2 regions of the Hymenobacter aquaticus genome follow, and region 2 is predicted to be linked to the other one. Evidence: riboswitches for the same ligand, from Rfam matches in the RefSeq annotation. Region 2 holds a riboswitch; the other holds the start of a gene.
What was found. A riboswitch is a leader RNA that binds a small molecule or an ion and turns the genes downstream of it on or off. The one in region 2 is predicted to bind cobalamin.
Positions count from the first base shown of each region.

Region 1 (3,741 bases), on a different contig from region 2:
GCCTGGGTCAGCAGGCCGGGGCCGCCGGTAAGGTTGCGGGCGGGCTGCGTCAGGCCGCGGCGCAAGAGCATTTCCGGGACTCCCTCGGTGGGCTCCAGGCCCCGGATCAGGACGGCATCGGCCTTGCCGGCTTCGTTGGTAATGAGGTTGAACAGCACGTAGCGGCCGTAGATCAAATAGGTGTAGGCCACGCCGCCGGCCTCGTACATCACTTTGGTGCGGGCCGTGTAGCGGCCCAGGTGCGAGTGGCAGGCCTGGTCGTTGAGGTGGGCATAGGCCTCGGTTTCGACGATCCGCCCGCCGGTCAGCACCCCGTCGATGTTGGTAAACACGTACTTGCCCAGCAGGTCGCGGGCAATCTGAACGACGTCGGGGCCGCGGTAGAAATCAAGCGGGATTTTGGGCATAGAGCAGAAGCAAGGAGCAGGAAAAGCCGGGGCCGCGAAGGGCCGGTTTCTGCCCAAACGGCGGGGCCGGCTCCACGGTTAGGTTCCGCATTACAAAAACGCCCTATCTTTGCCCCGCTATAGGTGGCCAGACCCCGATTGGGGGGCGCGGCTGAAAAGGGAATCCGGTTTAATTCCGGAGCTGTCCCCGCAACTGTACGCTTCTAGTATTGGTAGGCCCACTTGCTGCCACTGTTTCGCCGACGGTCATTCTTTAGCCGGAATGACCCGAGAAATGGGAAGGCGGCCTACCCGAAGCAAGCCAGGAGACCTGCCTATGCGTTTTGTAGTGTTCAGCGCTTTCGGGTGAAAGGCGGAGAATGATGACAGCGGCGGCTCTGACGGGCGGCTATTTCCCTGTTTTCAGGCTCGGCTTCGCGTTGGTTTTTCCCAGCCGGGAAGGCCGTACGTGAGGTTTTGAACCGAATTTTCCTAAACCGGAAATTTGGTTCGGATGATTAACGGATACCGTGTACAGTTTCTGAAGCGCGCCGGCCGGCTGCTGGCCCTGCTGGTGTGGCCGGCGGCCGCCACCGCCCAGCAGCCCGACTCGGCGCGGGCCATAACCCGGCTACAGCAGCTGCCCACCGTGCGCGTGCAGGGCAGCCGGCCCGGCCGGTTTGCCGTGGGCAGCCGCGTCATGGCCCTGGATTCGGCCGTGCTGGGGCAGTACCGGGCCGGTACCTTGGCCGACGTGCTGCTGGCCCAGACGCCGGTGTACCTGAAAAACTACGGGCCCGGCCAGCTTTCCTCCATTTCGATTCGGGGCACCTCGGCCCGGCACACGGCCGTGCTCTGGAACGGCTTCAACATCAACCTGCCTTCCCTGGGCGAGGCCGACTTTGCGCTGTTCCCCACCAACGGCTCGACCCGCGTGGATGTGCAGTACGGCCCGGCCGGCGCGGCTTACGGCACCGGGGCCGTGGGCGGCGCGGTGCTGCTCTCGTCGCCGGTGGTGTGGGGCGCGGGCGGGCGGGGTACGGTGCAGGCCGACGCGGGCAGCTTCGGGCTACGGGCGGGCAGCGTGGAAGGCAGCTTCAGCAACGCGAAAGTGGCCGTGCGCGGCGCCGCTTCCTACCGCCAAGCCCGCAACGACTTCTATTACGACTCCCTGTCGGCCGACGGCCCGATTAGACGGCGGCAGCCCAACGCCGACTTTGCGCAGTGGAGCCTGACCCAGGATGCAACCCTGCGGGTGGGCCAGCAGGGCGAGTTGATGGCCGCCGTGTGGCTGACCGACGCCAACCGCCACATTCAGCCCGCCATTGGCTCGGTGAATGACCACGCCCGGGAGCGGGACCAGAGCCGGCGCCTGCTGACCGGCTACCGCCACGTGGCCAGCCGCGCCGAGTGGTCGGTGCGCGGGGCCTGGTTTGAGGACGTGCTCAACTATTTCAACGGCAACCTGGTGAGTAATTCGCGGGTACGCACCACCCAGGCCCAGGCCGAGTACACCGCCAACTTCCGGCCCAACCTGAGCTTGCGCGCCGGGGCTGAAGCGCAGCATTTCGCGGCCGAAGTCGATGGCTACGGGCAGCCCATTACCGAAAACCGCTTTTCCGGCTTTGCCCTGCTGCGCTACGACCCGCGGCCCCGGCTGCACCTGAGCGCCAACCTGCGGCAGGCCGTGGTGCCGGGCCGCCGGCCGCCGCTGGCCCCGACTGTGGGCGCCGAGTGGCAGGCTGTAAGCACCGCAACCCAGCTGCTGACCCTGAAAGCCAGTGCCGCCCGCGGCTACCGCGCCCCGACCCTGAACGAGCGGTACTGGCGGCCCGGCGGCAACCCTGACCTGCTGCCCGAAAGCAGCCTGGGCTACGAAGCCGGCCTGCTGCACCGCTGGCAGCCCACGGCAGCCACCAGCCTGCAAACCGAGCTGACGGCCTACCGCCAGCTGGTAAACGACTGGGTCGACTGGACGACGCACCCCACGCTCAACTACAGCACCCCGCTGAATCTGCGCCAGGTGCTGACCCGGGGCCTGGAAGCTACTACCCGGCTGATGTGGCAGCGCGGGCAGTACCGACTCAGCAGCCGACTGGCGTACAGCTTCACACAGGCAGAAAAAACCAGGGGCTACGCCACCGACCAGAACCCCACCGGCCGGCAGATGCGCTACGTGCCCCTGCACACCGGCGTGCTGACTACCGACCAAGCCTGGCGCCACTGGCAGCTGACCACGACGCTCAGCGTGACGGGCTATCGGTTTACCGACAACTCGGCCACCGATTTTCTGCCCTCATACCTGCTGCTGCACGCCACGCTGGCCCGCACCGTGGTGGTGCGCCCGGCCTGGCAGCTCACGGTGCTGGCCCAGGGCTACAACCTCACCAACGCCGTGTACCAGAACTACGCCTACCGGGCCATGCCGCCCCGCTCGGCTCAGCTAAGCTTGCGCGTGGCCTGGCATTAGCACCGGCTTTCTACCGATTTATTCACTCCTTTTCCCCGTTATGTTCTCCAAATTTCTTTCCCCTGCCGCCGGAATCCGGGTGGCCCTGCTGGGCTTTTCGGCCCTGGCCCTGCTGAGCTGCGACCCTGAGGAAACCCAGCCCGAGCCCGTGCAGCTCACCAACAACGTCTTCATCGTGAATGAGGGCAACTTCAACACGCCCAACGGTGCGGTGAGTATCTTCAACACGGCCTCGAAAAAGGTAACCGACGTGGACGCCTTCAAAACGGCCAACGCCCGCCCCCTCGGCGACAACGTGCAGTCGATGGCCGTAGTGGATACGGTGGGCTACGTGGTAGTGACGCAGAGCAACAAGATTGAGGTGGTGCGCCTGCCGGAGCTGAAAAGCGCGAAGCGGGCCGTCAAAACCATCAGCGGCCTGAAGAAGCCCCGCTACTTTGCCGCCCTTTCCAACCAGAAAGCCTACGTGACGGAGTGGGTCGATTACGGCGTGAATGGCCGCCTGTCGGTTATCGACCTGACGACGAACACCGTTACCAAGAGCATTGCGCTGCGGGGCGAGGCACCCGAGCAGCTGGTAATAGCCGGCGGCAAGGTGTTCGTGGCCAACAGCGGCAGCAACACCGTTTCGGTGATTAACACCGCCACCGATACCGAGGAAACGCTGCTCACGGTGGGCGACGCGCCCAACAGCCTGACCGTCGACCAGAACGGCCGGGTGTGGGTGCTCTGCGGCGGTTTTGCCGGCTATACCCCCAACTACGAAATCGACCCGGCTACTTCTACCAAAGGCACGCTCTACAGCTTCTTGCCCGCCTCGCCCACCACGGTGCAGCGCCTGGAGTTTGCCTCGACGGTCGGCTTTCCCGGCCACCTGCAGATTGA
Region 1 is NZ_SRLC01000002.1:919,850-923,590, reverse strand. Features, by position in the region: gene E5K00_RS16550 (DNA-3-methyladenine glycosylase) at 1-407, opposite strand, end outside; cobalamin riboswitch at 512-739, shown strand; gene E5K00_RS16545 (TonB-dependent receptor plug domain-containing protein) at 901-2,856, shown strand; gene E5K00_RS16540 (YncE family protein) at 2,897-3,741, shown strand, end outside.
Region 1: linked by a shared signal. The riboswitch ahead of E5K00_RS16545 (TonB-dependent receptor plug domain-containing protein) and the one ahead of E5K00_RS03635 (acyl-CoA thioesterase) in region 2 are both predicted to bind cobalamin.

Region 2 (3,741 bases):
GCTGACGGCCACAAACCGGGAATTTGCCCCCTGCACGATCTTTCTGGAAGCCGAGCTGCTGCACATGACCAGTGACGTGGCCCTGCCCGCCAAAATTGTGGTATTTCCTTCCTCCAAGCCCCGCGTCATTGCTCACTTCACCCCAAAAGAGCAGTACCTGACCCACACGTACAAATACTGGTATGGGGCGCAGCTGGGCATCTGCAACGGCAAGAAGCCCGACACCAGCTTCGTATATCGGTTGCCTTTTCAAACGGGAACCACCAGCACCGTGCTGCAAGCCACGGCCGTCGACTCCACCCAGGGTAAGCTCTGGAGCACTCATGTTATATTCGGGCTGCCCGAGAACACGCCCGTGTGCGCGGCCCGGACCGGCATCGTAACCTACGTCCGCCAGGATTCCGACAAATCTGGGGGCCGGGGCCGCCGGTATGATGCCAATATGATAGTAGTGTTTCACGACGACGGGACCTACGCGGTGTACACGCACTTTCGGCAGCACGGAGCGGCGGTGCAGAAGGGCCAGCGCGTCAACCAGGGCGACGTACTGGGTTTCTCCGGCAACACCGGCTGGGTGCGGCAGCCCTGCTTAGGGTTTAGTGTGCAATACAGCGCCGAACCTGATCCGCGCATGGTGCCAACCCTATTTCAGACTGCTACAAGCCCCGGCCACTACCTGAAAACGGGCCAGACGGTCACCCTACCTTAACCCGCTCAGCTCTCCATACGCCCGGCCCGCTGGGTGTCGGGCATGCGCCAGTAGACCAGCAGGGAAAGCGCGGCACAGAACGTCACGTACCAGTAAAACCAGGTTTCCACGCCCAGCTGCTTGGCCTGCAACGCCACGTACTCGGCCGAGCCCCCGAAAATGGCGACGGTCAGCGCGTAGGGCAACCCCACGCCCAGGGCCCGGATGGCCGTCGGGAACAGCTCGGCCTTCACCACGGCGTTGATGGACGTGTAACCGCTCATAATAATCATGGCAATGATGAGCAGGCCCAGGGCCGCCCATTCCGAATGGGCGCGGCCCAGCAGGGTCATCAGCGGCACGGTGCCGAGCGTGGCCCCGACGCCAAAAAACAGCAGCACCGGCCGCCGCCCCACCCTATCGGACAAGGCTCCGAACAAGGGCTGCAACACCAGGGCCACGGCCAGCGTGACAAAGGAAATCCAGGAAGCCTGGGCCTTGCTGAAGCCAGCGGTATTCACCAGAAACTTCTGGGCGTAAGTCGTGAAGGTGTAAAACACGATGGTGCCGCCCAGCGTGAGGCCCACCACGGTCAGGATTTCCTTGGGGTAGCGCAGCAGCACTTCCAGCTTACCCGGCTCCTGCGGCTGCGTTTCTGCCCGCTGCTCCTGCTTGACAAACGAGTCGGTTTCGTCCATGTGCCGCCGCAGATACAGCGCCACCAGGGCCGCCGCCGCCCCGATGACGAACGGCACCCGCCAGCCCCAGCCGTACATTTGCGCCTCGCTCAGCGTCCGCTGCAATACCAGCTGCACCGATAAGGCCAGCAGCTGCCCGCCCAGCAGCGTCACGTACTGAAAGCTGGAGAAGAAGCCCCGGTTTTTGCTGTCGGCCATTTCGCTCAGGTAGGTGGCCGAGGTACCGTATTCGCCGCCCACGCTCAGGCCCTGCAGCAGGCGGGCCAGCACCAGCAGCACCGGTGCGGCCACCCCAATCTGCTCGTAGCCGGGCGTAAGGGCAATCAGCAGCGAGCCGCCGCACATCAGCAGCACCGACACGACCAGGGCCGCCTTGCGCCCGTGCCGGTCGGCATACACACCCATCAGCCAGCCGCCCAACGGCCGCATCAGAAAGCCCACGGCAAACACGGCGGCCGAGTTCAGCAGCTGGGCCGTGAGGTTGCCCTTGGGAAAAAACGCGGGGGCGAAATACAGGGAAAAAGCCGAGTACACGTACCAGTCGTACCACTCCACCAGGTTGCCGATGGAGCCGCTGACGATGGACTGGATGCGGGACGCCATGCTGCGGGCGGGCGGCGCGGCGGGAAGGGTTTCGGACATAGAAATGAGGAAAAGAACGTAGCGCGAACTGTGTAGTCCGCGTCCCCGCGCCAGTCGGACAACAGTCGTTCCGGGGCGCGAGCTACACAGTTCGCGCTACTACAGCCGGCCAAGGTAGCCCGGCCCGCCGAAACTCCTACCTTTGCCGCCGTTGTTCTTGGTTTGATTTCAATCAGACGGCGCAGGGTTTCCGGGTAATACCGGAATTAATAGGGAACCGGGTGCGAATCCCGGACAGACGCGCTACTGTAAGTACCAAGTTGGTTTTCACCCTGCTACAGCCCATTGCTCCGCCTGCCAGCCGGGGTGAGAAGGGCGGTGAAAACCGGTATAAGTCAGGAGACCTGCCCCGCGCCGCAATGATAAGGCTGCCCTCGCGCTATGGGGTCCTTGTCGGGTGCTGGTGGGTTTCGGGCGGCGGGTGCCGGGCGTTTTGGCGCGCCGGGCCGCCGTTGGGGCTGCTTTTTCTCGATAAGGATGAATAGGGCACGGGCGGCCGGAAAAATCGACCGCAGGACGTTTCTTTTCCTCCTTTTCCCAGTCCTATGCTCACGCTCGACGAGAAAATTGCCCGCGCCGAAACGCGTATTTTCAAAGCGGTATTCCCCAACACCACCAACCACTACGACACGCTCTTTGGCGGCGCCACGCTCCACATGATGGACGAAGTGGCCTTCATCACGGCCACCCGCTTTTCGCGCCTGAAGATGGTCACCGTGTCCAGCGACAAAGTCGATTTCACCCACCCCATTCCCGGCGGCACCCTCGTCGAGCTGATCGGCAACGTGGTGCGCGTGGGCAACACCAGCCTGCAGGTGCGCGTCGACTTGTTCGTGGAGCAGATGTACTCCGAGGAGCGCACCAAAGCCGTGACGGGCACGTTCACCTTCGTGGCCATCGACCACGAAAAGCGCCCGGTGCGGATTCTGCCCGAAGCCGTTGCAGCCGAGTAGTTTGGTTAGTGATTAATTGTCGTGTCGACCAGCGGGAGACATCTCGCGTGGCTTCGTTGATAAGTAATCAGACGTCAGCACGCGAGATGTCTCCCGCTGGTCGACATGACGATTCACTGAACAACTCTCCGGCTTGCGTATCTTTGCCCCGAAAAGCTCCTTTACCAAGAAGGTCTAAAGGCTAAACACCTTTCACCCGTTATGTCCGAAAAACAGGAAATTGAGGCCCTGCTTCCCCCGGAAGTGGCCTACGACGAGTACGCGCGCTACCGCGCCCTGCTGGCCGCCGCCGGCCTGCAGCCCGGCCAGGCCGACTTTGTGCACCTGCGCAAGCGCAGCATCGACGCCCGGGGCCGGCAGCCCCTGGTGCGCCTGCGGGCCGACATCTGGCGCACCGCCCCGCCCACCGACTTATTCGGCCCCTGGTTTCAGTACCCCGATGTAAGCCGGGCGCGCCGCTCGGTGCTGATTGTGGGCGCGGGTCCGGCGGGCTTGTTTGCCGCGCTGCGGGCCATTGAGCTGGGTATCAAACCCATCATACTGGAGCGGGGCAAAGACGTGCGCACTCGCCGCCGCGACCTAGCGGCGCTCAATAAGGAGCACCTCGTGAATCCCGACTCCAACTACTGCTTCGGCGAAGGCGGGGCGGGCACTTACTCCGACGGCAAGCTCTACACCCGTTCCACCAAGCGCGGCGACATTCAGCGCATCCTTAAAATACTGGTGCAGCACGGCGCGACCACCGACATTCTGGTCGATG
Region 2 is NZ_SRLC01000001.1:894,850-898,590, reverse strand. Features, by position in the region: gene E5K00_RS03645 (M23 family metallopeptidase) at 1-709, shown strand, start outside; gene E5K00_RS03640 (MFS transporter) at 715-1,989, opposite strand; cobalamin riboswitch at 2,196-2,394, shown strand; gene E5K00_RS03635 (acyl-CoA thioesterase) at 2,574-2,981, shown strand; gene E5K00_RS03630 (NAD(P)/FAD-dependent oxidoreductase) at 3,183-3,741, shown strand, end outside.